4 regions of the Kineococcus anabasis genome follow, and region 2 is predicted to be linked to each of the others. Evidence: riboswitches for the same ligand, from Rfam matches in the RefSeq annotation. Region 2 holds a riboswitch; each other region holds the start of a gene.
What was found. Region 2 has a riboswitch for S-adenosylmethionine ahead of ACYQBY_RS10565 (sulfurtransferase). Riboswitches for the same ligand answer to the same signal wherever they lie in the genome.
Positions count from the first base shown of each region.

Region 1: linked by a shared signal. The riboswitch ahead of ACYQBY_RS04410 (methylenetetrahydrofolate reductase) and the one ahead of ACYQBY_RS10565 (sulfurtransferase) in region 2 are both predicted to bind S-adenosylmethionine.
Region 3: linked by a shared signal. The riboswitch ahead of ACYQBY_RS03575 (cysteine dioxygenase) and the one ahead of ACYQBY_RS10565 (sulfurtransferase) in region 2 are both predicted to bind S-adenosylmethionine.
Region 4: linked by a shared signal. The riboswitch ahead of ACYQBY_RS14835 (ABC transporter substrate-binding protein) and the one ahead of ACYQBY_RS10565 (sulfurtransferase) in region 2 are both predicted to bind S-adenosylmethionine.

Region 1 covers NZ_BAAIHU010000002.1:185,995-193,371, forward strand. Annotated here, with positions in the region: gene ACYQBY_RS04390 (dolichyl-phosphate-mannose--protein mannosyltransferase) at 1-507, opposite strand, end outside; gene rsmI (16S rRNA (cytidine(1402)-2'-O)-methyltransferase) at 650-1,528, shown strand; gene ACYQBY_RS04400 (solute symporter family protein) at 1,677-3,329, opposite strand; gene ACYQBY_RS04405 (DUF485 domain-containing protein) at 3,329-3,691, opposite strand; SAM riboswitch class I at 4,020-4,114, shown strand; gene ACYQBY_RS04410 (methylenetetrahydrofolate reductase) at 4,169-5,215, shown strand; gene metE (5-methyltetrahydropteroyltriglutamate--homocysteine S-methyltransferase) at 5,218-7,377, shown strand, end outside.
Region 2 covers NZ_BAAIHU010000006.1:381,027-387,514, reverse strand. Annotated here, with positions in the region: gene ACYQBY_RS10585 (GAF domain-containing protein) at 1-506, opposite strand, end outside; gene ACYQBY_RS10580 (hypothetical protein) at 503-826, opposite strand; gene ACYQBY_RS10575 (sensor histidine kinase) at 1,034-3,268, shown strand; gene ACYQBY_RS10570 (class I SAM-dependent methyltransferase) at 3,356-4,219, shown strand; SAM riboswitch class I at 4,301-4,393, shown strand; gene ACYQBY_RS10565 (sulfurtransferase) at 4,611-5,537, shown strand; gene ACYQBY_RS10560 (hypothetical protein) at 5,720-5,965, opposite strand.
Region 3 covers NZ_BAAIHU010000001.1:773,670-781,046, forward strand. Annotated here, with positions in the region: gene ACYQBY_RS03560 (DNA gyrase/topoisomerase IV subunit B) at 1-1,191, opposite strand, end outside; gene ACYQBY_RS03565 (DUF7455 domain-containing protein) at 1,382-1,609, shown strand; gene ACYQBY_RS03570 (DUF456 domain-containing protein) at 1,655-2,143, shown strand; SAM riboswitch class IV at 2,205-2,316, shown strand; gene ACYQBY_RS03575 (cysteine dioxygenase) at 2,517-3,092, shown strand; gene ACYQBY_RS03580 (rhodanese-like domain-containing protein) at 3,089-3,544, shown strand; gene ACYQBY_RS03585 (sugar transferase) at 3,608-4,969, opposite strand; gene ACYQBY_RS03590 (glycosyltransferase family 2 protein) at 5,208-6,674, opposite strand; gene ACYQBY_RS03595 (glycosyltransferase) at 7,016-7,377, shown strand, end outside.
Region 4 covers NZ_BAAIHU010000009.1:57,037-64,413, forward strand. Annotated here, with positions in the region: gene uidA (beta-glucuronidase) at 1-1,595, shown strand, start outside; gene ACYQBY_RS14815 (hemerythrin domain-containing protein) at 1,620-2,333, opposite strand; gene ACYQBY_RS14820 (YdeI/OmpD-associated family protein) at 2,422-3,027, shown strand; gene ACYQBY_RS14825 (amino acid ABC transporter ATP-binding protein) at 3,068-3,805, opposite strand; gene ACYQBY_RS14830 (amino acid ABC transporter permease) at 3,846-4,646, opposite strand; gene ACYQBY_RS14835 (ABC transporter substrate-binding protein) at 4,669-5,538, opposite strand; SAM riboswitch class I at 5,819-5,918, opposite strand; gene ACYQBY_RS14840 (MerR family transcriptional regulator) at 5,979-6,371, opposite strand; gene ACYQBY_RS14845 (carboxyl transferase domain-containing protein) at 6,491-7,377, shown strand, end outside.

The DNA.
Region 1 (7,377 bases), on a different contig from region 2:
CGCCGCCGTCACCCCCAGCAGCGTCGAGCGGAACAGCCGCCGCGCCACCCGGCCCAGGACGAGGATCGACAGCGTCCCGACGACCGCCGCCGAGAGCCGCCAGCCCGTGGAGCTGTCGATCCCCAGCAGCCACTCCCCGGCCGCGATCATCCACTTGCCCACCGGGGGGTGGACCACGAAGTCGGCGGTCTCCCCGAAGACGTCCGGGGTGCCCGCCGTGAACAGCTCGTCCGGTTTCTCGATGCCGGGGTCGTTGCGCAGCTCGTAGCCCCGCAGCAGCATCGACCAGCCCTGCTTGACGTAGTACGTCTCGTCGAACACGAGCTGGTGGGGGGTGCCGAGCCTCCAGAACCGCAGCAGCCCGCCGATGGCCGTGACGACCAGCAGCGGCAGCCACGCGCGCCGCCACGACTCCCCGTCGATCTCCGAGGGGCCGCCCAGCAGGCGCCTGCGCAGCTCCTGGCTGCCGGGCCCGCCCCGGGGCGCCACCGGTGCTGCGGTGCTCACGGGCGGCCCAGGGGTCCGCGGTGCTGCGTCACCTCGCCATCGTAGGAGGGGCCGCCCGCGCGCCCCCGGCACGCGTGGCCGCGCGCACCCACCCACCCGCCGCGCGCGCCCGACCACCGGCGGCGGGTGGGAGGATCGCGCCGTGGGAAGCGGAGCGGGTGAGCGCCCCGGTGGGCGCCTGGTGCTGGCGGCGACCCCGATCGGCAACGTCCTGGACGCCTCACCGCGCCTGGCGCGCCTGCTCGCGGACGCCGACGTGGTCGCCGCGGAGGACACCCGGCGGCTGCGGCGGCTGTGCGCGGAGCTGGGCGTGGAGCCGGCCGGGCGGGTGCTGAGCTACCACGAGCACAACGAGTCCACCCGCACCCCTGAGCTGCTGGAGGCCGTCGCCGCCGGTGCCGTCGTGGCGCTCGTCACCGATGCGGGCATGCCCTCGGTCTCGGACCCCGGCTACCGCCTGACGGTGGCCTGCGCCGGGGCCGGCCTGCCGGTGAGCGTGGTCCCCGGTCCCTCGGCGGTCCTGGCCGCCCTCGCCGTCTCGGGTCTGCCCGTGGACCGGTTCGCCTTCGAGGGCTTCTGCCCGCGCAAACCCGGGGAGCGGGCCCGGGCGCTGGCGGCCCTGGCGCACGAGCAGCGCACGCTGGTGTTCTTCGAGGCGCCGCACCGCACCGCCGCGACCCTGGAGGCGATGGCGGCGGCGTTCGGCCCCGGGCGTCCCGCGGCGGTGTGCCGGGAGCTGACGAAGACCTACGAGGAGGTCGTCCGGCTGCCGCTGGGGGAGCTGGCCGCGTGGGCCGCCGCGGGGGAGGTGCGGGGGGAGGTGTGCCTGGTGGTCGGCCCGGCGCCCACCGCGCCCGAGGACGTGGGCGTGGACGTGCTCGTGGCCCGGGTGCTGGACCTCGTCGCCGCCGGTGAGCGGCTGAAGGACGCGGCCGCGGCGGTGGCGGAGGGCACCACGGTCGCCAAGCGGGAGCTGTACGACGCCGCCGCGCGGGCGCGCCGCCCCGCCCCCCGGTCCTGAGCCGGTCCCGAGCCGGTCCCGAGCCGGTCCTGCCCCGGTCCCGAGCCGGTCCGCACCTGCTCCGGCCCCGCTCCTGGTACCCGCCCACGCGACGGGGCCCCCGGCGGCTCGTGCCGCCGGGGGCCCCGTCGTGCTCAGGGGGTGGTGCTCAGTGGGAGACGGCCTTCTCCGCGCCGGCACCGGTGAGGGAGCGCACCTCCATCTCGGCGGCGCGCACCTCCGCCCCGCGCTCCTTGCTGGTGACCGAGCCCAGCCAGCCGAGGAAGAAGCCCAGCGGGATGCTGATGATGCCGGGGTTGTCCAGCGGGAACCAGGAGAAGTCGATGCCCGTGTCGCGGATCATCGACAGGCTCGCGCCGGTCTGCGGGTCCACCTTGCCGGAGACGACCGGCGAGAAGATGATCAGCCCGATGCAGCTGATGAGACCGCCGTAGATGCTCCACAGGGCGCCACGGGTGGTGAAGCGCGGCCAGAAGAGCGAGTAGATGATCGTGGGCAGGTTCGCGCTCGCGGCGACCGCGAAGGCCAGCGCCACGAGGAAGGCGATGTTCTGGCCGTTGGCGAAGATGCCGCCGACGATCGAGATGGCGCCGATGACGACCACGCTGAGCCGCGCCACCCGCACCTCCGCGTCCGGGCTCACCTGGCCGCGCTTGATGACGCTGGCGTAGATGTCGTGGGCGAAGGAGGCGCTGGCGGTGATGGCCAGGCCGGCGACCACGGCGAGGATCGTCGCGAAGGCGACGGCCGCGATGATGCCGAGCAGGATCTCCCCGCCGAGCTGGTAGGCCAGCAGCGGCGCCGCCGAGTTCGCCTTGCCGGGCGCGGCGAGGATCGTCGTCTTGCCCACCAGGGCGCCGGCGCCGTAGCCCAGGACCAGGGTGAACAGGTAGAAGAAGCCGATGATCCAGATCGCCCAGACGACGCTCTTGCGGGCCTCGCGGGAGGTGGGGACCGTGTAGAAGCGCATGAGGACGTGCGGCAGGCCGGCGGTGCCGAACACCAGGGCCATCGACAGCGAGATGAAGTTGAGCTTCGTCAGGCCGCTCGCGCCGTACTGGGCGCCCGGCCCGAGCAGCGCCTCACCGGCGTTGCCCTCCTTGGCCACGGCCGCACCGAGCAGCTCGGAAAGGTTGAAGCCGTACAGCGCGAGCACCCAGATCGTCATCACGCCGGCGCCCACGACGAGCAGGATCGCCTTGATGATCTGGACCCAGGTGGTGCCCTTCATGCCGCCGATGAGCACGTAGGCGATCATCAGCGCGCCGACGACGGTGATGACGACGTTCTGCCCGGCGGTGCTGGTGATGCCCAGCAGCAGGGCGACGAGGCCGCCCGCGCCGGCCATCTGCGCCAGCAGGTAGAAGAAGCAGACGATGAGCGTGGAGCACGCCGCCGCCATGCGCACCGGGCGCTCCTGCAGGCGGAAGCTCAGCACGTCCGCCATCGTGAAGCGGCCCGTGTTGCGCAGCAGCTCCGCGACGAGCAGGAGCGCGACCAGCCAGGCCACCAGGAAGCCGATGGAGTACAGGAAGCCGTCGTAGCCGTAGATGGCGATGGCCCCGGCGATGCCGAGGAAGCTGGCGGCCGAGAGGTAGTCACCGGCGATGGCGGTGCCGTTCTGGCCGCCGGTGAAGGAGCGGCCGCCGGCGTAGAAGTCGGCGGCGCTGCGATTGTTGCGGCTGGCCTTGATGACGATGGCCATCGTCACCGCGACGAAGACGCCGAAGATGGCGATGTTGACGACCGGGTTGCCGATGTCCGTGGTGGGTGCGGCGGCCGTCGCGAGGGCGGTGAGCATCAGTGTCCTCCTGCCTGGTGGCCGGGAGCGTCCGGCCCCTCGATGCGCTCGCGCAGGCTCGTCGCGTGCGGGTCGAAGTCCTTGTTGGCCCAGCGCACGTAGGCGGTGGTGATCGCGAAGGTCGTGACGAACTGCCCGAGCCCGAACAGCAGGCCGATCGTGATGTTCCCCAGCACCTTGGTCCCCATGAAGCCCGGCGCGTAGGCGGCCAGGAGCACGTAGGTGAAGTACCAGACGAGGAAGAACGCCGCGGCGGGGAAGACGAAACGCCGGAAGCGGCTGCGCAGCGCGGCGAACTCCGGGCTGTCCTGAACGTTCTGGTAGGGGGTGCGGCCCCCGGTTGCCGGTGCGTCCCCGTGCAGGGCACCGGTCGCAGCCCTGCTGCCGTGCGGGTCCGGTTCCCCGGTCGCCGGCGTGCTGCCGTACGTACTCATGCAGACCTCCTCGTCCGCTCGCCGGCCGCGTGGTGCCGCGGTCGCGGTTCTGTGGCTGGCACACCCTAGCCACGCGATCCCCGCCGCACGCCGCTTCCGGAAAGTTGCGGCGTGGCGTGTCGCGCGGTGCTGACGGCACCCTCGCCGTCCCACCAGGCTAGGCGGTGGACGGGCGGGAACGCGGGGGAGAACCCCCGGCGCTGCGCCGGGCGGGGGACGGATTTGGACGACCTCCGCGGCGGCGGCTACTCTGCGGGCACCATCCAGAGCGGCCGAGAGTCCTGGCTCGTCGACGCCGCAGCAACCCCCCGGACATCGGGTGCAGGGTGCTACCGCCAGGTGCGATGGAGTTGAGATGCGCTGTACCCGCCCCACCGTCACCGCGCCCTGTCCGGGAGCCCTCACGTGAGCATCGCGCGCCTGCTGGCCCCTGGGTCCCGCCCCACGGTGTCCTTCGAGCTCTTCCCGCCGCGCACGCCGGCCTCGCGGGAGTCCGTGCTGGAGACGGTCGACGTCCTGGCCGGTGCGGGCGCGGACTTCTTCTCCGTGACCTACGGCGCCTCCGGTTCCACCCGCGAGACCAGCCGCGACCTCGTGGCCCACATCCTCTCCGCCACCCCGGTGCCCGTGGTGGCGCACCTGACGTGCGTGGGGGCCTCCCGCGCCGAGGTCATCGAGACCGTCACCCGCTACCTCGACGTCGGCGTGCGCAGCTTCCTCGCGGTGCGCGGGGACCCCCCGGCGGGGGAGCCGGACTGGTGCCCGCACCCGGACGGCCTCGCCCGCGCCTGCGACCTCGTCGAGCTGCTGCAGGTCGTCGACCGCTGCCACCGCGCCCGCCGCGGGGTCCTGGCGCCGGTCGACGAGGAGCCGCTGAGCGTGGCGGTCGCGGCGTTCCCCGCGGCCCGGCAGGCCGGCTCCGACGCCTGCGACGTCGACGTGCTGCTCGCCAAGCAGCGTGCGGGCGCCGACTTCGCGATCACCCAGGTGTTCTACGAGGCGGACGACTACACCCGCCTCGTGGAGCGGGCGCGCGCCGCCGGGGTCACCATCCCCCTGGTGCCGGGCGTCATCCCGATGACCGACCCCGCCCGGCTGCTGCGCCTGCAGCAGCTGACGGGGGTGCCCGTGCCGCGCGCGCTGCTGGCGCGGCTGGAGCAGGCGGCCGCCGGGGGCCGCGCCGCCGTCCACGCCGAGGGGATCCGGGCCAGCGTCGAGCTGGTGCGGCGCGTCCTCGACGCGGGGGCGCCCGGCCTGCACGTGTACACGTTCAACAAGCACCACGCCGCACTTGACCTGCTCGAGGGCGTACACCTCGACGGCGGGGCCCCGACGGCTCCCGACCTGGCCAGCGGGCCGTGGGTCACGGCTCCTCACCACGACACGCTGCGCCCGGCGCAGCAGGACACCGCGTCCGACCTGGCGAGCGCCAGGCCGGACGGGAGGGGATGACCATGACGCACGACGCCACCCGTCTGCCCACCACGATCCTCGGCTACCCGCGGATCGGGCCGCGCCGCGAGCTGAAGAAGGCGCTGGAGGCCCTGTGGGCCGGCCGCGCCGGTCTGGAGGAGACGGAGGCCGCCGCGGCCGCGCTGCGCGCCCGCACCCGCCGCCGCCTCAAGACCCTGGGCCTGGCCGCCCACGACGCCTCCATCCCGTCGGCGGCCTCGCACTACGACCACGTCCTCGACGCGGCCGTCACCGTGGGGGCCGTGCCCCCGCGCTTCGCGGACGTCGTCGGCGCCGACGGCTCGGTCGACCTCGTGGGCTACTCCACGATCGCCCGCGGCCGCGGTGAGGACGCGCCGCTGGAGATGACCAAGTGGTTCGACACCAACTACCACTACCTCGTCCCCGAGATCGGGCCGGACACCGCGTTCCGCTTCGCCGACGACCGCAAGGTGCGCGAGTTCGCCGAGGCCCTGGAGGACGGCTTCCTCACCCGCCCGGTGCTCGTCGGGCCGGTGACGTTCCTGCTGCTCAGCAAGCCCGCCGAGGGCAGCCCGGAGGGCTTCTCCCCGCTGGGACGCCTGGCGGACCTGGTGCCCGTCTACGCGGAGGTGCTGCGCGCCTTCGCCGCCGCCGGGGCCACCTGGGTGCAGCTCGAGGAGCCCGCGCTCGTCTCGGACACCCTGACCGCGGACGCCGACGCCGTGCACGCCGCGGTGCGCGAGGCGTACGCCGCGCTCACCGCCGTCGAGGGGCGTCCCTCCCTGCTGGTGGCCGCCCCCTACGGCGACCTCGGCGACCTCCTCCCGACCCTGGCCGCCACCGACGTCGAGGCCCTGGCCCTCGACCTCGTCAAGGGCTCCGTGCCCGCCGGCCCGGTCCCCGGCCTGGAGACCAAGGCCGTCCTCGGCGGCGTCATCGACGGGCACAACATCTGGCGCGCCGACCTCGCCGCCGCCCTGGAGAAGCTGGAGCGGCTGCGCCCGCTGGCCGCCTCGGTGGCCGCCGGCACCTCCACCTCCCTGCTCCACGTCCCCCACGACGTGGAGGACGAGCCGCAGCTGCCGGCGGAGCTGCGCGGCTGGCTGGCCTTCGCGGACCAGAAGGTCGCCGAGGTCGTGACCCTGGCCGCCGCGCTGGAGGACCGCGCGGGCGTCGCCGACGTGCTGGAGGCCTCCGCGCAGGCCCGCCGCGAGCGCGTGCAGGCCCCGGGCGTCGTGCGCCCGGAGGTCCGCGAGCGCCTCGCGGGCCTGACCCCGGCCGACGCGCGCCGCAGCGAGTACGACGCCCGGCGCGCCGCGCAGGACGCCGTGCTCGGCCTGCCGCCGCTGCCGACGACCACCATCGGCTCGTTCCCGCAGACCGGCGACATCCGCCGGGCGCGCGCGGCGTGGGCCAAGGGCGAGCTGTCCGACGCCGACTACACCGCGGCGATGCGCGCGGAGATCGACCGCGTCGTGGCGCTGCAGGAGGAGCTCGGCTTCGACGTCCTCGTGCACGGCGAGCCCGAGCGCAACGACATGGTGCAGTACTTCGCGGAGCTGCTCGACGGTTTCGCGGTGACGCAGAACGGCTGGGTGCAGTCCTACGGCTCGCGCTGCGTGCGCCCGCCGATCCTGTGGGGCGACGTGGCGCGCCCCGCCGCGATGACCGTGGAGTGGGCGGCGTACGCGGCCTCCCGCACCACCAAGCCCGTCAAGGGCATGCTCACCGGCCCGGTCACGATCCTCGCCTGGTCCTTCGTCCGCGACGACCAGCCCCTGGGCGACACCGCCCGGCAGGTGGCCCTCGCGCTGCGCGACGAGATCGCCGACCTGGAGGCCGCCGGGATCGGCATCATCCAGGTCGACGAGCCGGCGCTGCGGGAGCTGCTGCCGCTCAAGGCGGAGGAGCAGAAGTCGTACCTCGACTGGTCGGTGGAGTCCTTCCGCCTGGCCACGGCGGGCGCGGCGGACGCCACGCAGATCCACACCCACCTGTGCTACTCGGAGTTCGGCGAGGTCATCGGGGCGATCGACGGCCTCGATGCCGACGTCACGAGCATCGAGGCCGCCCGCTCGCGGATGGAGGTCGTCCCGGACATCGCCGCGGCCGGTTTCTCCCGCGGCATCGGCCCGGGCGTGTACGACATCCACTCCCCGCGCGTTCCCGGCGCCGAGGAG
Region 2 (6,488 bases):
CCGCGCGTCGCCTCGATCCGGGCGACGACCTCGTCGGCCATCGCCCGCAGCTCGGCCAGTTCCGCCGCGGAGAACTCCCGGGCCTCGGTGCCCAGCACGCAGTAGTTGCCCAGCACGTGCCCGCGCGAGGTGACCAGCGGAGCGCCGGCGTAGCTGCGGAACCCGTCGACGGTGACCAGCGGGTTGCCCGACTGCGCCGGGTCGGCGGTGGTGTCGGGCACGACGTACGGCTCGCGGGTGCGCACCGACGTCGCGCAGAACGACCACTCCACGGGGGTGCCGCCGACCTCGGCGAGCCAGCCGTCGACGCCGTGGCTGCCCGCGAGGAACTGCGCGTCGTACAGCACCACGGTCACCAGCCCCACGGGGAGGCCGAAGCGCTCGGCCGCGCGGCGGGCGAAGTCGTCCAGCTCTTCCTTCGCGGTGTCGGAGAACAGGTCCAGCTCGGAGATCTCCGCGATGCGGTCGAGGTCCCGGACGGGGTCGGCGGCGCGGTCGGTGCTCACCGGTCCGCACCCCCCGCCCGGTCCGCGTCCTGCGCCCCGTCGGTGCCCGCCGTCCGCGCCAGGGCCCGGTAGGTCTCCAGCCGCACCCACAGCGAGCGCCCGAGGACGCCGAGGACACCACCGCGGGCGCGCACGGCCGCCACCAGGGCGGCGACGCCGTCCGGGCCGGCCTCGGCGGCGGCCGGGTCCACCCCCGCGGTGGCGCACAGCGCGGCCCACGTGCCGTCCACGTCCCCGCCGGCCCGCGCCACCGCGGCCCGCACGTCGGCCAGGGTCGGCGCCGCCAGGCCGTACCCGGGGATCGTCGTCGCTGCCGCCATCGGTCGGTGCCTCCCTGCCGGGCCGGGTCCCGGGCCCGGCGGCTCGCGCCGCGCCCGCTCGGCCACAGTCTGCCCGGCCCGCGCCCCCGCGCGGCGGGATCCGCCGTCCGGGTCCCGCGGTGGCGGTGCCGTTCAGGTGGACCGCGGGGCGTGCCGATGGGACGGGTGACGTCCCGCACCGGCGGACGGGCCGACGGAGGGGGAGAGGTGCGCACCGAACGCACGGCCGCGCTGGCGCGCAGCGCCGCCTTCGCCGTCCTGTTCTGCGTCGCGGTGTACCTCGGGCGCCTGACCGTCATGGACGGCACCAGCCTCAGCCTCGTCTGGCCCGCCGCGGGGGTCGCGGCCCTCTGGTTCGCCGCGCAGCGCGCGGCCGGGACCCGGGTGTTCGACCTCGCGGCGCTCGCGGCCGCCACCCTCCTGCTCAACGTCGCGACGGGTTCGTCCTGGCTCCTCGCGGCGTGCTTCGTCGTCGCGAACGTCGTGCAGGTCACGGTGTTCGGCGCGCTGTTCGCGCGCTGGTGCCCGCAGGCCTGGGGAGCGGGGGGCCGGGAGGCGCTGACGGGCAGCGGGCAGCTCGCCCGCCTGCTGGCGGCGGCGACCGTCGGCACCGCCGCCGGCTGCGCCCTCGGGCCGACGTCGGTGTGGCTCCTCACCGGGCACTGGTCGTGGCTGACCGCCGCGGTGTGGATGACCCGCAACACCGCCTCCGTCGTCCTCGTCGCCGCGGTCGGCTTCCGCGTCGGCGCGGTACTCACCGCCCGCCGGGCACGGCGCCGCGGGACCCGCGCGGCACGGGTGCCCGTGCTCTGGCCGACCGGCTGGCGGCTCGTGGAGCTGGCCGCCGTGGGCGCCGCCTCGGCGATCGCCTACGGCCTGCTGTTCGGCCTCCTCGACGGCCTGCCGGTCGCCTTCCCCCTGCTGGTGCTCACCATCTGGGTGGCGGTGCGCTTCGACACCACGATCGTCGCGGTGCACAGCCTGCTCACCGGGATCGCGGCCGTCCTGTTCACCCTCGCCGGGAACGGCCCGTTCGCCACGATCGGCGACGACGCGACCCGGGCCCTCGTCGTGCAGGCCTACGTCGGCCTCGTCGCCGCCGTGGGGCTCGCCCTGGCCCTGGGACGCGACGAGCGCGACGTCCTCGTCGCCCAGGTGCGGGCGCGCGCCGACGAGGCCGACGAGCAGCGCACGCTCGCCGAGATCGCGATGGCCGAGGCCGAGGCCCGCTCCGAGCTGGCCGAGACCCTCACCGACGCCGTGGACGTCGGCATCGTCGTCGCCGGCGCCGACGGGCGCCTGGTGCAGTTCAACCGGACGGCACGCGCCTGGCACGGGCTCGACGCCGACGCCTCCCTGGACCCGCGCGAGCACGCCGGGGTCTACGGCCTGCGCGGCCCCGACGGGCGTACCCCGCTGCGGGAGGAGGACGTCCCGCTGACCCGGGCCCTGCGCGAGGGGTCCGTGCACGGCGCCGAGATCGTCCTCGCCCCCGTCGGCCGCGAGGCCGTCGTCGTCGTCTGTTCCGGCCGCGCCATGCACCGCGCGGACGGCACCCTCCTCGGCGCGGTCGTCGCCATGACCGACGTCACCGCCGCGCGCGCCCGGCAGCGGGAGCTGGAGGCCACCGCCGCCGAGCTCGCCGAGCGCTCCGCCCAGCTCACGTCCGCCGTGGCGGAGCTGGAGCGCTCCAACGCCGACCTCGCGCACTTCGCCGGCGTCGCCAGCCACGACCTGAACTCCCCGCTCACCGTCGTCGCCGGCTACCTGGAGATGATCGGTGAGACCTACGGGGAGGAGCTGGGCGCGCAGGGCCGCGACTGGGTCGGGACCGCCCTGAAGGGCACCGGCCGGATGAAGGACCTGATCTCCGCGCTGCTCGCGCACGCCAAGGCCGGCGGGAGCTCCGGCGCCCGCGAGGCCACCGACGTGCGGGACGTGTTCGACCAGGCGCTGCTGGACCTGCGCGCGCCCGTCGTGGCCGCGCGCGCCCGGGTCGCCGCCGGCCCGCTGCCCACGCTGTGGTGCGACCCGGTGCTGCTGCGGCAGCTGCTGCAGAACCTCATCGGCAACGCCGTGAAGTACCGCGCGCCCGGACGCCCCTGCCTGGTCGCGCTGAGCGCGGAACCGTCCGCCGACGGCTGGACGTTCTCCGTCACCGACAACGGCGTCGGCATCCCCGAGGAACTGCGGGCCCACGTGTTCGGGATGTTCGCGCAGGTCGACCCCGCGGCCCGCACCGGTCACGGCATCGGCCTGGCCACCTGCCAGCGGATCGTGGAGCGTCACGGCGGGCGCATCTGGGTGGAGGGGACGCCCGGCGGTGGTACCACCGTGCGGTTCACGCTGCCGCAGCGGGACCCCGAGCGCGCCGCCCCGTCCGGCGACGCGCCCGCGGGAGCCGTCGCCGGGCAGGAGGTGCCCCTTCCGCTCACCGCCTGAGCCGGCGTCGTCCGCCTACCCTGGAGGCGGCCGCGGGTCCCGCGGCGGGGGCCGCGGGGCCCGGACGGCGGGTACGGGGAGGGCGCGGTGCCGGAGCAGGGGCGCGGCGGCGCGCCGGGCGAGGGCGTCCTCGCCTCCTCGCTCGTGGAGGACATCGCCGGCTGGGAGGGGTGGTCGGGCGCCCCGTGGGGCCGGCTGCGCTACCGCATCGTCGACCACACCCTGGAGAAGGTCTGCCGCACGATCTCCGGCCGTCCCCTGCGGGTCCTCGACGCCGGGGGCGGCGACGGCAGCGACTCGGTGCCGCTGGCCCGGCGCGGCCACCTCGTGACGGTCCTGGACACCTCGCCGGTGCTGCTGGAGCGCGCCCGGGCGGCGGCCGCCGCGGCGGGGGTGGCCGGGCGGGTGCGCACCGTGGACGCCGACCTGGAGGACCTCACGGCGCTGGCCGCGCTCACGTCCCGGCGCGAGGGCGGCTCGGGCTCCTTCGACCTGGTCCTGTGCCACGACGTGCTCCAGCACCGCCCCGGCGGGCAGGAGCAGGTGCACGCCGACGTGGCCACCCTCGTGCGGTCGGTGCGCCGGGGCGGCTGCGTCTCGCTGCTGGCCTCCAACCCCGCCGGTGACGTCCTGGCCGCCGTGGTGCGCCGGCACGACCTGCCCGGCGCGCTGCACCTGCTCGACGCCTCCGCCGCGCACGACCCGGTGCTCGACCGGGAGGTGCAGCGGGTCCCGCCCGAGCTGGCCGAGGAGGCGCTGGGCGCGGCCGGCTGCAGCGTGGACTTCCGCTTCGGCATCCGCTGCTTCACCGACCTCGTCGACGACGACAGCCGCAAGGCCGAGCACGGCTTCTACCGGGACCTGGAGCGCCTGGAGCTGCAGGCGTGCGACCGGGAGCCGTACCTGCGCACCGCCCGCTCCTGGCAGCTCGTCGGCAGGCGCCGCGCCTGAGGGCCCCCGCCGCGGCGCGGGGCCGGCGGGGGGAGGCCCGGTTGACAGCACCGGTACCCCACGCCCTAACCTCAGGCCCGACAACCATCAAGAGCGGCCGAGAGTCCTGGCTCGACGACGCCGCAGCAACCCCCCGGCAACGGGTGAGGGTGCTCCTGCCGGGGACGATGGAGGGAACCATGGACGGGCCGCTGACGGGGCGCGGCGTGCTGCCCCTGCGCAGGCGCCGGCACGTCGACCTGTGCCGCAGCGTCACCACCGCCTGTCCGCGCTGAGCCGTCCCCACCACCCGCACCCGCACCGGTCCGGGCCGCCCCGGCGGCCGTGCCCGGTGCCGGCGGTGCCCCACGACCCGCCCACCCGAAGAACCCACCCGCACGAGGAGATCCGCATGACGCAGACCGACGACCGCGCCACCGCCCACCCGGCCGACACCAGCGAGCCGAGGTTCGCCGAGTACGCGAACCCCGGGCGCCTCGTGAGCACGGGCTGGCTGGCCGAGCGGCTGGGCAGCGAGGGCCTCGTCGTGGTCGAGAGCGACGAGGACGTCCTGCTCTACGACACCGGGCACATCCCCGGCGCCGTGAAGGTCGACTGGCACACCGAGCTCAACGATCCCGTCACCCGCGACTACCTCGACTCCGAGAAGTTCGCGGAGCTGCTCTCCCGCAAGGGCATCAAGCGCACCGACACCGTCGTCTTCTACGGCGACAAGAACAACTGGTGGGCCGCGTACGCGCTGTGGGTTTTCACCCTCTTCGGCCACGAGGACGTCCGCCTGCTCGACGGCGGCCGCACCAAGTGGGAGGCCGAGGGCCGCGAGTACACCCGCGAGGTCCCCGAGCGCGAGGCCGCCGAGTACCCCGTGGTGGAGCGGAACGACGAGGCCATCCGCGCGTTCAAGGAGGACGTGCTCGCCCACCTCGGCGGCGCCCTCATCGACGTGCGCTCCCCGCAGGAGTACACCGGCGAGCGCACCCACATGCCCGACTACCCGCAGGAGGGCACCCTGCGCGGCGGGCACATCCCCGGCGCCGCGAGCGTGCCGTGGGCCCGCGCGGCCGCCGAGGACGGCACGTTCAAGCCGCGCGCGGAGCTGGAGGCGATCTACTTCCAGGAGGCCGGGCTGACCCCGGAGACCGAGACGATCGCCTACTGCCGCATCGGTGAGCGCTCCTCGCACACCTGGTTCGTGCTGAAGCACCTGCTGGGCCTGCAGAACGTGCGCAACTACGACGGCTCCTGGACCGAGTGGGGCAACGCGGTGCGCGTGCCGATCGTCACCGGTTCCGAGCGCGGCAGCGTCCCCGGCCGCTGACCTCCTGCCGACCGGCGGCCGGCGCCGGCGCACGGAACCCCTCCACCCACCGGGTGGAGGGGTTCCGTCGTCCCGGGCCGGGACCGCCCGCGCCCGGTGGACCCGCGGTTTCCGGGTCGCGGGCGGCACACGGAACGGAACGGAACGGCACGGTGCGGCGCGGGACGCAGGGCGCGCGAGGCTCACGCCACGTCGAGGCGGCGCCGGTGGCGGCGGGGCAGGCGCGGGGCGGGCCGGGGCGGGAGTTCCGCGGGTGGTTCTGCCCCGGGCGCTGCGGGGGTCGTGCGGACGACGAGCCGGGTCGCGGAGCCGGGCAGGAGTTCCGCGGCGGCCTCCGTGAGGTGGTCCGCCAGGGCGAACAGCTCGGCCGCCGTCGCCGGGTGGTCGTCGTCCACGCTGATCGTGACGGTGATGCCCCGGGTCCCCATCAGGCACCGTCCGGTTCCGCGGTGTGCACAGCGCCCGGTTCCCGCGCGCCGGCGAGCGCGCCGGCGGGGACGGTGTGGGGGCTGCCCGGCCCCGCGGCCCTCGCCCGGGCCCGTGCCGTGGCGACGGTCGGGCGGCGTGGGGGTGCGGGACGGATGCCGGCCACGTCGTCCCCGAGCTCCGGGCGGTACGGCACCCCGCGTCGCGAGCCGACGTGCACCACGAGCGGGACGGGGCCGGGCAGTCCGGGCGGTCCCGGGGCGCGGGGGCCTGCGCCGACGACGCAGACGGTGCGCGGCGGTGGGGACGCGGGGACGACGGGCGGGTTCGCGGACGGCGGGGAGGGCGGCACAGGGGTCTCCGGCGGGAGGCGACCGCCCGGGGGCGGCACCGGTGGTGCACCCGGGGGCGATGCTCCGGCGGGAGCGGTCGTGCCGCGGCGGGTGCGGGGTCAGCCGGAGGGACAGGTGGAGGCGTGGACGCGGCCCAGGTCGATGTGCCGGCGCCGGATGCGCGGCGCGTCCA
Region 3 (7,377 bases), on a different contig from region 2:
GAACTGCGGCTCGGCCAGGCGCGCCGTCACCACGGCCGTCAGCCCGGCGAGGACGTCGTCCTTCTCCAGCTTGTCGTCCTTGCCGGTCGCCTTGAGCCGGCGCGCGTTCAGCTCCACCTGCTTGCGCAGCACCTTCAGCAGGGCCTGGTCGAACCCGGCGAGGTGGGTGCCGCCCTTGGGCGTGGCGATGATGTTGACGAACGACTGGACGGTCGTCTCGTAGCCGGTGCCCCAGCGGACGGCGATGTCCACGTCGCACTGGCGCTCGACCTCCGTGACGGTCATGTGGCCGTCGGCGTCGAGGACGGGCACGTTCTCGCGGAAGGAGTCGGTGCCCTGCAGCCGCCACACGCCCGTCACGGGCGCGTCGGGGGCCAGGAAGTCGGCGAACTCCCCGATGCCGCCGTCGTGGCGGAACGTCTCCTCGTGCGGGCCGTGCTCGGCGGGCGTGCCCGGCAGGCCCCGCTCGTCGCGGATCACGATGGTCAGGCCCGGCACGAGGAAGGAGGTCTGGCGGGCGCGGGCGATCAGGTCGGAGTAGGAGAACTCCGCCTCCTTGAGGAAGATCTGCTTGTCGGCCCAGTACCGGACCCGCGTGCCGGTGACCCCCCGCTTGGCGCGCCCGACGACCTCCAGGCCGGTCGTCCGCTCGAACGGGGCCTCGGGGCCCTCGCCGGCGAAGCGGCCGGGCACGCCGCGGCGGAAGCTCGTCGCGTGGGTCTTCCCGCCGCGGTCCACCTCGACGTCCAGGCGTGCCGAGAGCGCGTTGACGACGCTGGCGCCGACGCCGTGCAGGCCCCCGGAGGCCGAGTACGACCCGCCCCCGAACTTCCCGCCCGCGTGCAGGTGGGTGAAGACGACCTCCACGCCCGACAGGCCCGTGCGGGGCTCCACGTCGACGGGGATGCCGCGGCCGTCGTCGCGCACCTCCACGGAGGTGTCCGCGTGCAGCACCACCACGATCCTCGAGCAGTGCCCACCGAGGGCCTCGTCCACGGAGTTGTCGATGATCTCCCACACGCAGTGCATGAGGCCGCGGGAGTCGGTGGAGCCGATGTACATGCCGGGGCGCTTGCGGACGGCCTCCAGCCCCTCCAGGACGAGCAGGTGCGCCGCGGTGTAGCCCTCCGGCTCCTTCGCGGGGCGGCGGCCCCGGGAGCCGGGTGCGGCGGGGGACGGGTCTGAGCTCACCCGGTCAGGTTAGGCGACCGGCCCGACACGCGCCGGGAGGCTGATCGCTCCTGGCGAACGGGCGACTCTCCCGTGCGGGAACCAGCGGGGGTGGTTGGATGTTGCAGCACAGTAGGGGACAGCAGCTGCTGCCTCCGGCGGGTGTCCGGCCACGGGCCCCCGCGCTGACCAGCCCTCCGGAAGGAGCCCCGTGACCACAGCTCTTGCCAACGACCCGCTGACCGTCGCCGACCGCTGCGACCGCTGCGGTGCTCAGGCCTACGTGCGTGTCCTGCTCGGGTCCGGCGGAGAGCTGCTCTTCTGCGCCCACCACGGGCGCGAGCACCGCCAGGCGCTCCAGGGCGTCGCCGCCGAGATCCAGGACGAGACCGGCCGCCTCACCACCACCCCGCACGTCGCTCCCGACGACGAGCGCTGACCTTGACCGCAGCCCCGACCGGAGCCCGGCAGCACCCCCTGACCCGTGGGTGACGCCGGGCTCCTGCTCGTCGCCCTGGCGATGGCCGTGGGCCTCGCCGGGACCGTCCTGCCCGTGCTGCCCGGTGCGGTGCTCGTCGTGGGCGCCGCGGCCGTCTGGGCGTGGTTCACCGGCGGTGTCGCCTGGTGGGTCCTGCTGGGGGTGGTCGTCGTCATCAGCCTCGGGCAGATCGGCAAGTACCTCCTGCCCGGCCGCCGCCTGCAGCAGCTCGGCATCCCCAACCGCACCCTCGCCGCCGGCGCCCTCCTCGGGGTGGTCGGGTTCTTCGCCGTACCGGTCGTGGGGCTCCCCCTCGGGTTCGTCCTCGGGATCTACCTGGCCGAGTCCGCCCGCCTGCGCGGCGGCGGGGCGCAGGCCTGGCGCTCGACGGTGCAGGCCCTGAAGGCGGCCGGGGTGAGCATGGCCATCGAGATGGGCGCCGGCGTGGTGGCCGTCGCCGGCTGGGCCGTGGCGGCCCTCGCGCTGCGCTCCTGAGCCGGCGGCGCGCGCCGCGGCGGTTGACAGCACACGTCGTCCGCCTCCTAAGCTGCGGGCAGGTCATGAGCGCCAGCGCCAAGCCCCGGCTCGCTGGCCGGCAACCCTCCTCCGCGGCGGGGTGCCCCGGGTGATGACCGGGCCCCGGGCGACCCCCGGGGCAAGCGCGGACCCGGGCCCCGGGTCCTCCCGGCGACAGGAGCCCACGGTGACCCCTCCCCCGGCCACGCCCGCCGGCCCGCTGCTGCGGGTCCGCCGCCACGTCGACCTGATGCGCACCTCCAGCGCCGGCTGTCCCGCTCGGTCCTGACCCGAGCCCAGCAGCCGACCACCCCGCCGCGCGCCGTCGCGCCCGCGGCTCCCGGAGGACCCCGTGACCCGCCCCACCCTGCCCACCGGCCTGCCCGCGACCACCCCCGCCGGCCACCCGGCGACCACCCCTGCCGGCCCGCCGGCGACGATCCCCGCCGCCCGCCGCGGCAGCGCGACCGACGTCCTCGCCGCCCTCGTGCGCGGGATCGCCGCCCGCCCCGCGCTGTGGCGTCCCGCCGTGCGCTTCGACACCCACGAGCGGTACTGGACCCGCCTCGACGCCCCCGCCGGCATCGACGTCTGGCTCCTGACCTGGACCCGCACCCAGGGCACCGACCTGCACGACCACGGCGGGTCCGCCGCCGCGTTCACCGTCGTGGAGGGCACCCTCACCGAGGTCCGGCCGGACACGGGCGGCGCCCTCACCTCCACCGCGCTGCGGGCCGTGCCCGGCGGGGCGCTGCGCACCGTCGAGCCGGACGTCGTGCACGACGTGCGCAACGACCACGACGAGCCCGCGGTGAGCATCCACGCCTACGCCCCCAGACTGGAGCGCATGTCCTTCTACGCCGTCGTGGACGGGCGCCTGGAGCGCGTGCGCACCGTCACCACCGCCGAGCCCGAGGTGGAGGCGTGAGCGCGGCCGTGCCGCTCCGCCGGCCCGTGCGCGGCATCGCCGACGTCCTCGCCGGGGCCAGGGCGCGGCTGCGGCGCCTCACCCCCGCCGAGGCGCACGCCGCACACGCCGGCGGCGCCGTCCTCGTGGACATCCGGCCGATGGCCCAGCGCCTGGCCGAGGGCGAGGTGCCCGGGTCCCTGGTCCTGGAGCGCAACGTGCTGGAGTGGCGGCTGGACCCGACCTCGGGAGCGTGCATCCCGCAGGCCGACCACGACCTGCACGTGGTCGTGCTGTGCCAGGAGGGGTACACCTCCAGCCTCGCCGCGGCGTGCCTGCAGGACCTCGGCGTCCACCGGGCCACCGACGTCGCGGGCGGCCTCGGGGCGTGGCGGGCGGCGGGCCTGCCGGTCGTGCGGGGTGGGACACCGGCCGGCGAGGTCGTCCCGGACGGGGAGCCGCGGCTCGTGTGAGCCCGGCCGGACGCACGAAGGCCCTCCCACCTGACGGCGGGAGGGCCCTCGTGCAGGCGGAGGTCAGCCGCCCCGGGCGCCGACGACCTGACTCACGGTCCGAATCATGATCTTGACGTCACCCCAGAGCGACCAGTTCTCGATGTAGTAGTTGTCGAAGCGGGCGCGGTCCTCGATGGAGGTGTCCCCCCGCAGTCCGTGCACGGCGGCCCAGCCGGTCAGACCGGCGGGGACCCGGTGGCGCGCCATGTACCGGGGCACGCTGCGGGTGAACTGGTCGACGAAGTGCGGGCGCTCCGGCCGCGGGCCCACGAGGCTCATGTCGCCCCGGAGGATGTTGACCAGCTGGGGCAGCTCGTCCAGGGACGACTTGCGGATGAACTTCCCGACCGGCCCGAGACGGTCGTCGTGCTTGATGTTCCAGTTGGTCTGTGACTCGGAGTCGTCGACCGGCTTCAGAGAGCGAAACTTCATGACGTCGAAGGGCTTGCCGTCCAGGCCGACGCGTTGCTGGCGGAAGATGATGCCCGGTCCGCCCTCCCACCGGACGGCGACAGCGACCGCCGCCATGACCGGGGACAGGGCGAGAAGTGCAGCTGCCGACAGGACGATGTCGACGAGGCGCTTGATCTTCCACGAGAACGTGCGGAACGCGGCCCGGCGGACGCGCAGCAGCGGGATGCCCCACACCTGGTCCACGTCGCGGGTCACGGAGTGCACCTCGAACAGGCGCGGCACGATGAAGATCTCGCAGTCGAGGCGGTCACACGTGCGCAGGATGTCGACGAGGTCGGACTCGCGCAGGTTGCCGAACGCGACGATCACGACGCGGATGTCGAAGTCCTCGATGAGCTCGGCGAGCTCATCGTGACGGCCGAGCAGGGGCGCGGGGAGCTCGGAGGGATCATCGACCCGGGGGCGCGAGTCCACGAAACCCACGGGATCGATGCCGTAGTACCGGTGTTCCCGCAGAGTGCGGGTGAGGCGCATGCCCACCTGGCCCGCACCGAGCACGAGGGCCGCGTGCCGCACCTTGCCCTGACAGCGGGCCCGGCGGACCGTGTGGTACGCGAGGGCGCGGATCATCAGGATGCCGACGACGAGGAGACCGACGTGGCCGATGACCTCGTGGAGGGGCCGCATGCCCGGGGCGACGACGCTGAGCGCCAACTCCGTGGCCAAGGTGACGATTCCGCCACCCAGGATGTACGGAAAGTCATCGAGGAGCGACAGTGACAATCGGGAACGGTACAAACCACATACTGCAAACGTGACGATGAGAACACTGAGCGCTACAAACTGGATGGGGTGGAGTTCTCGGAGCGCAGCGAGGGAGGCGAGGAAGACCGCCACATCCCCTGCGACGAGATAGGGGCCAGCCGGTAGTCGCATCAGTCGTGGTCGCAGTCGACGTGAGTCGAACATGCGCGGCTGGAGCACGATCCGGCCGCCGGGACCTTGGTGGTCGAGGCGCAGATCGGTGCCTGACGTCGTCAGCTCAGAGGTGACCATGCGGCTCCCAAATCTTCCGGCGCTTTCCGTCGCGGATACCGGGACACCCCATGCAGGACTACAGGGTGGCGATGGCCAGCGGCTCGACGACGACCCGAGCCTAGAGGAGGCTGAGTCTCCGGCCAGTCAGAGAACTGGCCCGATCGAACTGTCACGGGCAGCATGCGCCCGGTACACCGAACGCCTCCCCAAAGTTCGTTCCGGATGCACGACGACGACGAGAACGATGTTCCAGGACCCCTCGCGAGACGACCTGCAGGGCTCCCCACGTCTTGGCCAGATCCTTCGCCACGATGGGGACGGGCACGAGGAGCGAGGTGGCCAACGGCCTCTCGGCACCCCTCGCCTTGAACATGGGTACGGAGAAGTAGGCGAGAGCCCCGCAGAGAACGGCCGAACGCAAGACCACACCACCGCGCACCAGGAGAACCGGCCCGGCGAAGTACGCCAGCACCCGCACTCCGTTGCGCATCAATGCCTGCCGGTCGCTCGCCTCAGCATCACCGCGGCCGTAGCGCACGTACATGCGCCATGTTCCACGGATCCCCGCCTGGTCCCACTTCAGCTCGGCGTCCGTGGTGAGCACGCATGGCACACCACGTTGCGCGATGGCCTGAGCGAGGTCTAGATCCTCGTGGGCACGGATGTCCTCCGGCCAGCCACCGGCCGCCTCGATGGCCTGACGCGTCGTGGCCATGGCGCGTCCCGCCGGCCGGGTGGGATCGAACCGCCGCCCGAACACCCGCCCCCAGGCCCGGGACACCGGCCCTGCCCTGCGCACTTCGCACACGTCGGGATAGCAGCCGAGCGCTGAGGCTGCCTCTAGCACCCCACGCTTGCTCACCTCATAGGCGCCCGCGACAAGTCCGGGAGCGGGTGCTTCGGCGAAGGGCCTGCGCATCGCATCGAGCCACCCTCGTCCCCAGTGGCAGCCGGCGTCGGTGAAGACGAGGTGGTCATGACTGGCCGCGGTGATGCCCGCGTTGCGGGCCGCGCCCGCGCCTGCGTTCCGCTGCAAGACGACCGCCCGAACTTGCGGATTGGCGCGGGCGGCCTGCTCCACCCGTGCACCGGTGTCGTCAGGACTGCCGTCATCCACCAGTACGAGCTCGTCACCCGGGAGCAGCTGGGGCACGAGCGAGTCGACGAGATCGTCGACGAGGTCTCCCTCACACCACACGGGGACGACAACGCTCACCTGGGGCGTCTCGTCGAGCGGGATACCGGCGCCCGGCCGACCGCACAGAGCGGCGATGACGCCGGTCAGGCGACGCGCCGCCTCGTGCACGCCTGCCGACCCGACGTCCGGATCATCCATGAGCTGCGGGGGCGGTGGGAGCACCGCCTCCGCAGCTTTGCCCTCTGCTGCCACGGGTGTCACGGCTCCCGTGGCGCGCGGCGACGAGCCGTCGGCGGACGGATCGGTTCCGTGAGACACCAGTGCTGCGCGGTGGCCGCTGAGCCACGTGGCGGTCAGAGCCTTCCGGGCAATCACCTCGCCGTTGATCAGGACCACGTCGGGATCGATGCGACGCAGCTCCCTCACGATTTGCGCTACACCAGTTCCATCGACGCAGTCGGCCGAGATGCGCGGCGTCGACGTGACGATCCGCAGCACCCACGAACTCCAGGGGTCCCGTACGCCGGGGCTCGAAATGACCACTACGCGCAAAGGCGTGGCCACTCGACTACCTTCCGTGTTTTCGACAGATCGTGGAGGGAAGACGGTGCCGCTCACAGGCGGCAGCCTCCCTCACCACCGCACGTGGTGCACGCTGGATGCGAGCGATCGGCGCACCCGATCCCGCAGCAAGTGGCGGCCAGGGAAGTCCGAACCAGGCTTCGGGACACCTTCTCCACGACAGGCCCGGTCCCCCAGCCCGGCGTATGGTGACGCACACTCCGCCGGCTCCCTGCACTCCGAGGGCATTCGGCCGGTTCCGTGTGAAGGGAGTACCCATGGTGACGCGGACCACCGGAGAACTCGCGGTCGAGCGGCACGAGGTCGTGGACGGGCTCGACATCCCGGCCGCCGGGATGCGTGTGCTGCACGTCGCCCAGCCGACGACCGAGGGCGTCGCGCGATGCGTGATTGATCTCGTCCGCGATCACGTAACCAGGGGCTGGGACGTGGGCGTCGCCTGCCCCACCGGCGGTGATCTGGCCACAGCGGCCCTCTCGGCCGGTGCGCAGGTCTTCCCCTGGGCTGCGGACCGCAGCCCCGGGCCCACGGTCCCAGGAGAAGCACGCAGGTTGCACCACATCGTGCAGCGGTTCGATCCCCTGGTGGTTCACCTTCACAGCGCGAAGGCTGGGCTCGT
Region 4 (7,377 bases), on a different contig from region 2:
ACATCGGGGCCGCGTGGTACCAGCGGGAGGTGTGGGTCCCGCGCGGCTGGGCGGGCCGTCGGATCGTGCTGCACCTGGAGTCGGCCACGCACCGGGCCACCGTCTGGGTCGGCGACGCGGAGGTGGTCCGCCACGAGGGCGGCTACACGCCGTTCGAGGTGGACGTCACCGACCACGTCAGCCCCGGGGAACCGGCGCGCCTCACCGTCGAGGTCGACAACACCCTGACGTTCCAGACGATCCCGCCCGGCGTCGTGCTGGACACCCCGCACGGCCGGCGGCAGAAGTACTGGCACGACTTCTTCAACTACTCCGGGCTGCACCGCTCGGTGTGGCTGTACAGCACCGACCCCGCCCACCTCACCGGCGTGACCGTCGTGACGGACCTCGACGGCGACCTCGGCCTGGTGCGCTGGACGAGCGAGGTGGTGGGCGCCGGCGACCTCCGGGTCGGGGTCGTGCTGCGCGACGCCGCGGGCGCCGTCGTCGCCACCGGCACCGGGGACTCGGGCGTCCTGGAGGTTCCGGGCGTGCACCGCTGGGCGCCGGGCGACGGCTACCTCCACGACCTGGAGCTGCGGCTGCACCGCGGGGAGGACCTGCTCGACGAGTACCACCAGAGCGTCGGGGTGCGCACCGTGCGGGTGGACGGCACCCGCTTCCTCGTCAACGGCGAGCCCTTCTCCTTCAAGGGTTTCGCCATGCACGAGGACGTCCCCGTCCTCGGCAAGGGGCACAACGCGGCCTACCTCGTGCACGACTTCGAGCTGCTGCGCTGGAGCGGGGCGAACTCTGTGCGCACCACGCACTACCCGTACTCGGAGGACTTCCTCGACCACGCCGACCGGCAGGGCGTGCTCGTGATCGACGAGACCGCGGCGGTCGGCCTGAACATGGGCATCGGCGGCGGGGTGTTCGGCGCGCAGGGCTACACCACCTACACCCCCGAGACGGTCAACGAGGTCACGCAGGCGGTGCACGCCCAGGCGATCCGGGAGCTGATCGCCCGCGACCGGAACCACCCGAGCGTCGTGCTGTGGAGCATCGCCAACGAGCCGGAGTCGCAGACAGCGGCCGGCGAGGAGTACTTCCGCCCGCTGTTCGACGTCGCCCGCGCGGCCGACCCCACCCGGCCGGTCGCCTTCGCCAACGTCGTCCTCGCCCCGCACGGGCAGTGCCGCGTCTCGCAGTTCGGCGACGTCCTCCTGCTCAACCGCTACTACGGCTGGTACCTGGACACCGGTGACCTGGCGGCCGCGGAGGCGCACCTGGAGGAGGAGCTGCGCGCCTGGGCGGGCGAGGGCAAGCCCGTCGTCGTGACCGAGTACGGCGCCGACACCTACCCCGGGCTGCACGCCGCGCTCCCCACGCCGTGGACGGAGGAGTACCAGGTCGAGTTCTACGACATGTGCCACCGCGTGTTCGACCGCATCGAGGCCGTCGTGGGCGAGCAGGCGTGGGTGTTCGCCGACTTCACCACCACCTCGGGGGTCATGCGCGTCGGCGGGAACCGCAAGGGCGTCTTCACGCGCGACCGCCTGCCCAAGGCGGCCGCGCACGCGCTGCGGCGCCGCTGGCGCGGGGAGGACCGCTAGCCGGACCCGGCCCGAACCCGGCCGTCAGCGCCGGCGCAGTCCCCGCACGAGCAGCAGCAGCGCCGCCCCGGCGAGGGCGGCGAGGGCGCCCTCGCGCACGGCGCGGCGGGCGCCGCCGTCCGGGGCGAGGGAGTCCAGGGCGTCCTCGAGGCGGTCCGTGACGGCCAGGCCGGCTCCGGCGACGACGTTGCCCGGCGGGCGCCGGGACACCCGCGGGTGCGGCCGGGTGGGCGAGGCGGTGCGGGCGGCCTCCCAGGCGGCGCCGATGGTCCGCAGGTCCTCCACGCCGGCCACCTGCTGCAGCCGGGGCAGCAGGTCGTCCTCCTCGTCGTGGGCGTCGTGGCGGATCAGCGCGAAGACGCGGCGGACCTCGGCGTCGTAGCCCTGCGAGCGGGGGTCGGCGTGCTGCAGGTCCTCGAGCAGCTCGTTGATCCGCTGGTGGTCGCCCTCGATGTGGCGCGTCAGCTCGTCGTCCCCGCCGGCACCGGGCAGGAACCGCCGGTAGGCCGGGAAGAGCACGGTCTCCTCGGCGAAGGCGTGGCGCAGGGCGCGTTCGCTGAGCTCGGCGACGATGCGACCGCGTTCACCGGCGTCGGGCTCGGCGTCGTACGCCTGCATCAGCTCGTCGAGGTGGCGGTGGTCGGCGCTCTGCCGGCTCAGGATGCTGCCCGGGCCTCCGCGCTGGTCCTCGGACTGGTCCGCGACCGACGTCAGCCCGTTGTGGCGCGGGTTGGTCATGGCTGGTCGGTACCCCGGGCCCGTCGCCGGCAAACGGTTCCGCCGCGGCCCGCGGTGCCGTGTCGCACGCGGGGGCTAGCGTCGGGCCGTGCCCGGAGCGGAGCTGGACGAACTGCTCGTCGCCGACGCGGAGGAACTGCGCGCCTGGTTGCTGGTCCACCACGCGTCCTCGCCCGGGGTGTGGCTGGTGCTGACGCGCAAGGGCGGAACCCTGACCTCGCTGACGTGGCAGCAGGCGGTCGACGAGGCGCTGTGCGTGGGCTGGATCGACGGGCAGGGCCGCAGGCGCGACGAGCAGACGTCCCTCGTCCGGTACACCCCGCGCCGGGCGCGCAGCATCTGGTCCCGGCGCAACGTCGCCCACGTGGCGCGGCTGGAGGAGCAGGGCCGGATGCTCCCGGCCGGGCGCGCCGCGGTGCGGGCCGCGCAGGAGGACGGGCGGTGGCAGGCCGCGTACCCGCCGTCGTCGGAGGCGGAGGTGCCCGCCGACCTGGTGGCCGCGATCGCCGCCGACCCGCGGGCGCAGGCCCTGTTCGACGTGCTCACCCGCACCAACCGCTACGCGCTGGTCCACCGCCTGGCGTCGGTGAAGCGGGCGGAGACCCGCGAGCGCAGGATCGCGGAGTTCGTCGCGATGCTCGCGCGGGGCGAGACGTTCCACCCGCAGCGGGCGCGACCCGCCGACCCGCCCTGAGCACCGCGGCGCCACCCGGGCCGGGCGGCGCCGCGGGGGTTCACAGCACCTGGGAGAGGAACTGCCGCAGCCGGGGCTCCCGCGGCGCCTCGAAGACCTGCTGCGGGGTGCCCGCCTCCACGACGACACCGGCGTCCACGAACGCGACCGCGTCGGAGACGTTGCGCGCGAAACCCATCTCGTGGGTCACCACGATCATCGTCATCCCGCCCGAGGCGAGGTCGGAGATGAGGGAGAGCACGCCCTTGACCAGCTCGGGGTCCAGCGCGGAGGTCGCCTCGTCGAAGAGCATGACCTCCGGTTCCATCGCCAGCGCCCGGGCGATCGCGACGCGCTGCTGCTGGCCGCCCGAGAGCCTGGAGGGCCGCACGCCGGCCTTCTCGGCCAGCCCCACCTCCTCCAGGTGGCGCCGCGCCCGCTGCTCCGCCTCCTCGCGCGAGAACCCGCGCAGGGTCCGCAGGGCCATGGCGACGTTGTCCAGCACGCTGCGGTGCGGGAAGAGGTTGAAGTGCTGGAACACCATGCCGACGCGCTGGCGCAGGCGGTCGACGGGCACGGCCGCCGCGTCCTCCCCGCCCAGCAGCACCGTGCCGGCGCTGGGCTCCACCAGCCGGTTCACCGTGCGCAGCAGCGTCGACTTCCCCGACCCCGACGGGCCGATGACGCTGACCGCGGTGCCCCGCGGGACGGTCAGGTCGATCCCGCGCAGCACGTGGTTGCGGCCGAACCGCGCCTGGACCCCGCGCAGCTCCACGCTCGTCGCCGACGGTGCCACCACGGCCCCCGCCGGCGCGCCCACCGCGTCCGCTCCGCTCACCTCAGCCACCCCCCGCCCGCAGACCGGCCTGCGGTGGCGCGGGCAGCGGGGTGGAGCCGGCCGCGGGGGCGCCGGGGTCCGCGGTCCCGGCGTCGGCGCCACCGCCGGTGCGCATCCGCCGGTCCACCACGTTCACCACGTGGGTGAGGGGCACCGTGAGGACCAGGTAGAGCAGGCCCGCCAGCAGCAGCGGGGACTGGTTGCCGGTGTTGGAGCTGTAGTCCTGGCCGATGCGGAACAGGTCCCGCTGGCTGGCGAGCAGCCCGAGGAAGTACACGAGGCTGGAGTCCTTGATGAGGGCGATGAACTGGTTGACGAGCGCGGGCAGCACCCGGCGCACGCCCTGCGGCACCACCACGAGGCGCATGGCCTGCGCGTGGGAGAAGCCCAGGGCGCGGCTGGCCTCCATCTGCCCCGCCTCCACGCTCTGGATGCCGGAGCGGAAGATCTCCCCGATGTAGGCCGAGGCGATGAGCGAGAGCGCGAGGATCCCCAGCGGGAACGGGTTGGGCGGGAAGAACCGCACGTAGAGCGGGGACAGGCCCAGCCCGATGAGCAGGATGGTCACCACCGCGGGTAGGCCGCGGAAGACGTCCGTGTAGATCCGCGCCGGCCAGCGCAGCCAGCGCCGCGAGGAGAGCCCGAGCAGGGCCAGCACCATGCCGAGCAGGGTGCCCAGCACGCCGGAGGCCAGCGCCAGCACCAGCGTGTTGTACAGGCCGGTGCCGATCAGCTCCGGCAGGGCCTCGCGCATCGCCCCCGTGTCGAGGAAGGTGCTGCGCAGCGTCAGCAGGACGTCCACGGCGGTCCTCCGCGGCCGGCCGTCAGGAGGCCGACGGGGACGCGGAGGGCGCCGCGGTGTTCACCGCGACCGAGCCGCTGCCGGGCCGGAACTCCGCGGGGATCTCGCGGCCGGGGTAGAAGCGCTGCTCCAGCTCGTACCAGGTGCCGTCGGCGACGACCTCGTCCAGCGCCCCGTTCAGGGCCTCCAGCAGGGCGGTGTTGCCCTTGGCGACGGCGAAGGCCGTGGGCTGGTCGGTGATCTCCTTGGCGGCGAACAGGATCCCGCCACCGGAGTCCACGGCGATCTTCTCGCCGATCTCGGCCGGGGAGACCCACGCGTCGGCGGTTCCGGCCTTGAGCTGGTTGGCGGCGGTGTTGTAGTCCGGCACGCGCACCGGGTCGAGGTCGTTCTTCGTCGCGTAGTCGTCCTGCACGGTGCCCTGGACGACGACGACGCGCCTGCCCGCCAGCTGGCCGAAGTCCGTGATCGTCGAGCCGGCCGGGACGTCGAGGCCCTGGTAGCCGAAGTCGTAGCCGTGGGTGAAGGCCACCGTCTGCTTGCGCTTCTCCGTGATCGTGATCGAGGAGCTCCCGACGTCGAACTGCTTGTTGGCCACCTGCGAGAGCAGCGCGGAGAAGTCGGTGCCGACGAACTCGACCTCCAGGTCGAGCTTCGCGGCGACGGCGCGCAGCAGCTCGTTGTCGAAGCCGGTGAACACCCCGTTCTCCAGGTAGACGTTCGGCGGGGCGTCGGTGAGGGTGCCGGCGCGGATGACGCCGGGGGTGAGGAGGCCGTAGGGGTTCTCGGCGGGCGGGGCGGCGGGCTCGCCGCCGCACGCGGCCGTCAGGGCGATCGCGGTGGACGAGGCGGCTGCGAGCAGCAGTCGGGTGGCGGCGCGTCGGGTCAGCACGGGTGGTTCTCCTGGAGTGGTGGTGGATCACCCGGCCTCCGGGGTGCGGAGGTGCCGGGAGGGGTGGTGCGGCGGGAGGCGGCGCGCGTGCGGGGACCACCCCGGGGCGGGGTCCCGTCGTGCGCTCTGCGCGGGAGGTGCCGTGGCGGCGGAGGTCAGCGGGCGGGGAACGGCCGGCACGGCCGGCATCGCGCTCCGCAGGTGCGGCAGAGGTCGATGTGGTAGCGGTGCGCGAAGTCGTCGGCCGGAGGCGCGGCGGGCGCGGTCGGGTGCACGGACTCCTCCATCGGCCCTGGCATGAGCACCTGCCCGCGGGGTGGTCCCGCGGGTGGTTGCTGTGGCGTCGTCGAGCCAGGTCTCTCGGCCACTCTGGATGGGTTCCAGAACACTGTACAGCCGCCCGCCGGGCACCGGGTCCGCGCGACCCCGCCGGGCGCCCGTCACGCCGCGGGCCCCTCCAGCCGGGCCAGGTCGTCGGCGCAGCGGCCCTCCAGCTCGGCGAACTCCGCCAGGGTCTGCTCCAGGTCGGCGCGGCGCTGCTCCAGCTCGGCGCGACGGCGCCGGATCTCCCCCAGGAGGTAGCGCAGCTGCCCGGCCTCGCCGGGCTCGGCGTCGTACATGTCGAGGATGGTGCGGATCTCCTCCAGGGAGAACCCGAGGCGCCTGCCGCGCAGGACGAGGGCGAGGCGGACGCGGTCGCGGGCGGAGAAGAGGCGCTGCTGCCCGCGCCGCTCGGGGGCGACGAGGCCGCGGTCCTCGTACCAGCGGATGGTGCGCAGGGTGACGCCGAGGTCCTGCGCGACGCGCGTGATGGACCAGGGTTCCTCGTCCACGGCGATCCCTCCCCCACCGGTCTTGCGGCGGCGCCGCACCCGTGCTTACGTTGACGTAAGCGGCAGCGTAGCCGCTGCGGGGCCCGGCAGCAGCCGGGCCTGCCGGGAGGAGGCGTTCCGTGACGGCAGCACCCACCACCCGCGCGGGCGGCGCCACGCTGCGCGAGCTGACCGCCGAGCTCCGCGCCCGCCTCGCCGAGGTCCGCCGCGGCGGCTCCGAGGCGGCCCGCGCCCGGCACACCGCCCGCGGCAAGCTCCTCGTGCGCGAGCGCGTCGACCGCCTGCTCGACCCCGGCTCCCCGTTCCTGGAGCTCTCCCCCCTCGCGGCCACCGGCATGTACGGCGACGAGGTCCCCGCGGCCGGCATCGTCACCGGCATCGGCCGCGTCGCCGGCCGCGAGTGCGTCGTCGTGGCCAACGACGCCACCGTCAAGGGCGGCACCTACTACCCCGTGACCGTGCGCAAGCACCTGCGGGCGCAGGAGGTCGCCGCCGCGAACTCCCTGCCCTGCCTGTACCTCGTGGACTCCGGCGGCGCCTACCTGCCCCTGCAGGACGAGGTGTTCCCCGACCGCGACCACTTCGGGCGCATCTTCGCCAACCAGGCCCGGATGTCCGCCGCGGGAATCCCCCAGCTCGCCGCCGTCCTCGGCTCCTGCACCGCCGGCGGGGCCTACGTGCCGGCCATGTCCGACGAGTCCGTCATCGTGCGCGGGCAGGGCACGGTGTTCCTCGGCGGCCCGCCCCTGGTCCGGGCCGCCACCGGGGAGACGGTGAGCGCGGAGGAGCTCGGCGGCGGGGACGTGCACGCCCGCGTCTCCGGTGTCGTCGACCACCTCGCCGCCGACGACGCCGACGCTCTGGACGTCCTGCGCTCCGCCGTGGCCGCGCTCGGGCCCGCGCCCGCGCCGCACGAGCCGCCGGAGGCGCCGGAGGAACCCCTGCTGGACCCGGAGGAGCTGTACGACGTGGTCCCCGCGGACCTGCGCACCCCCTACGACGTGCG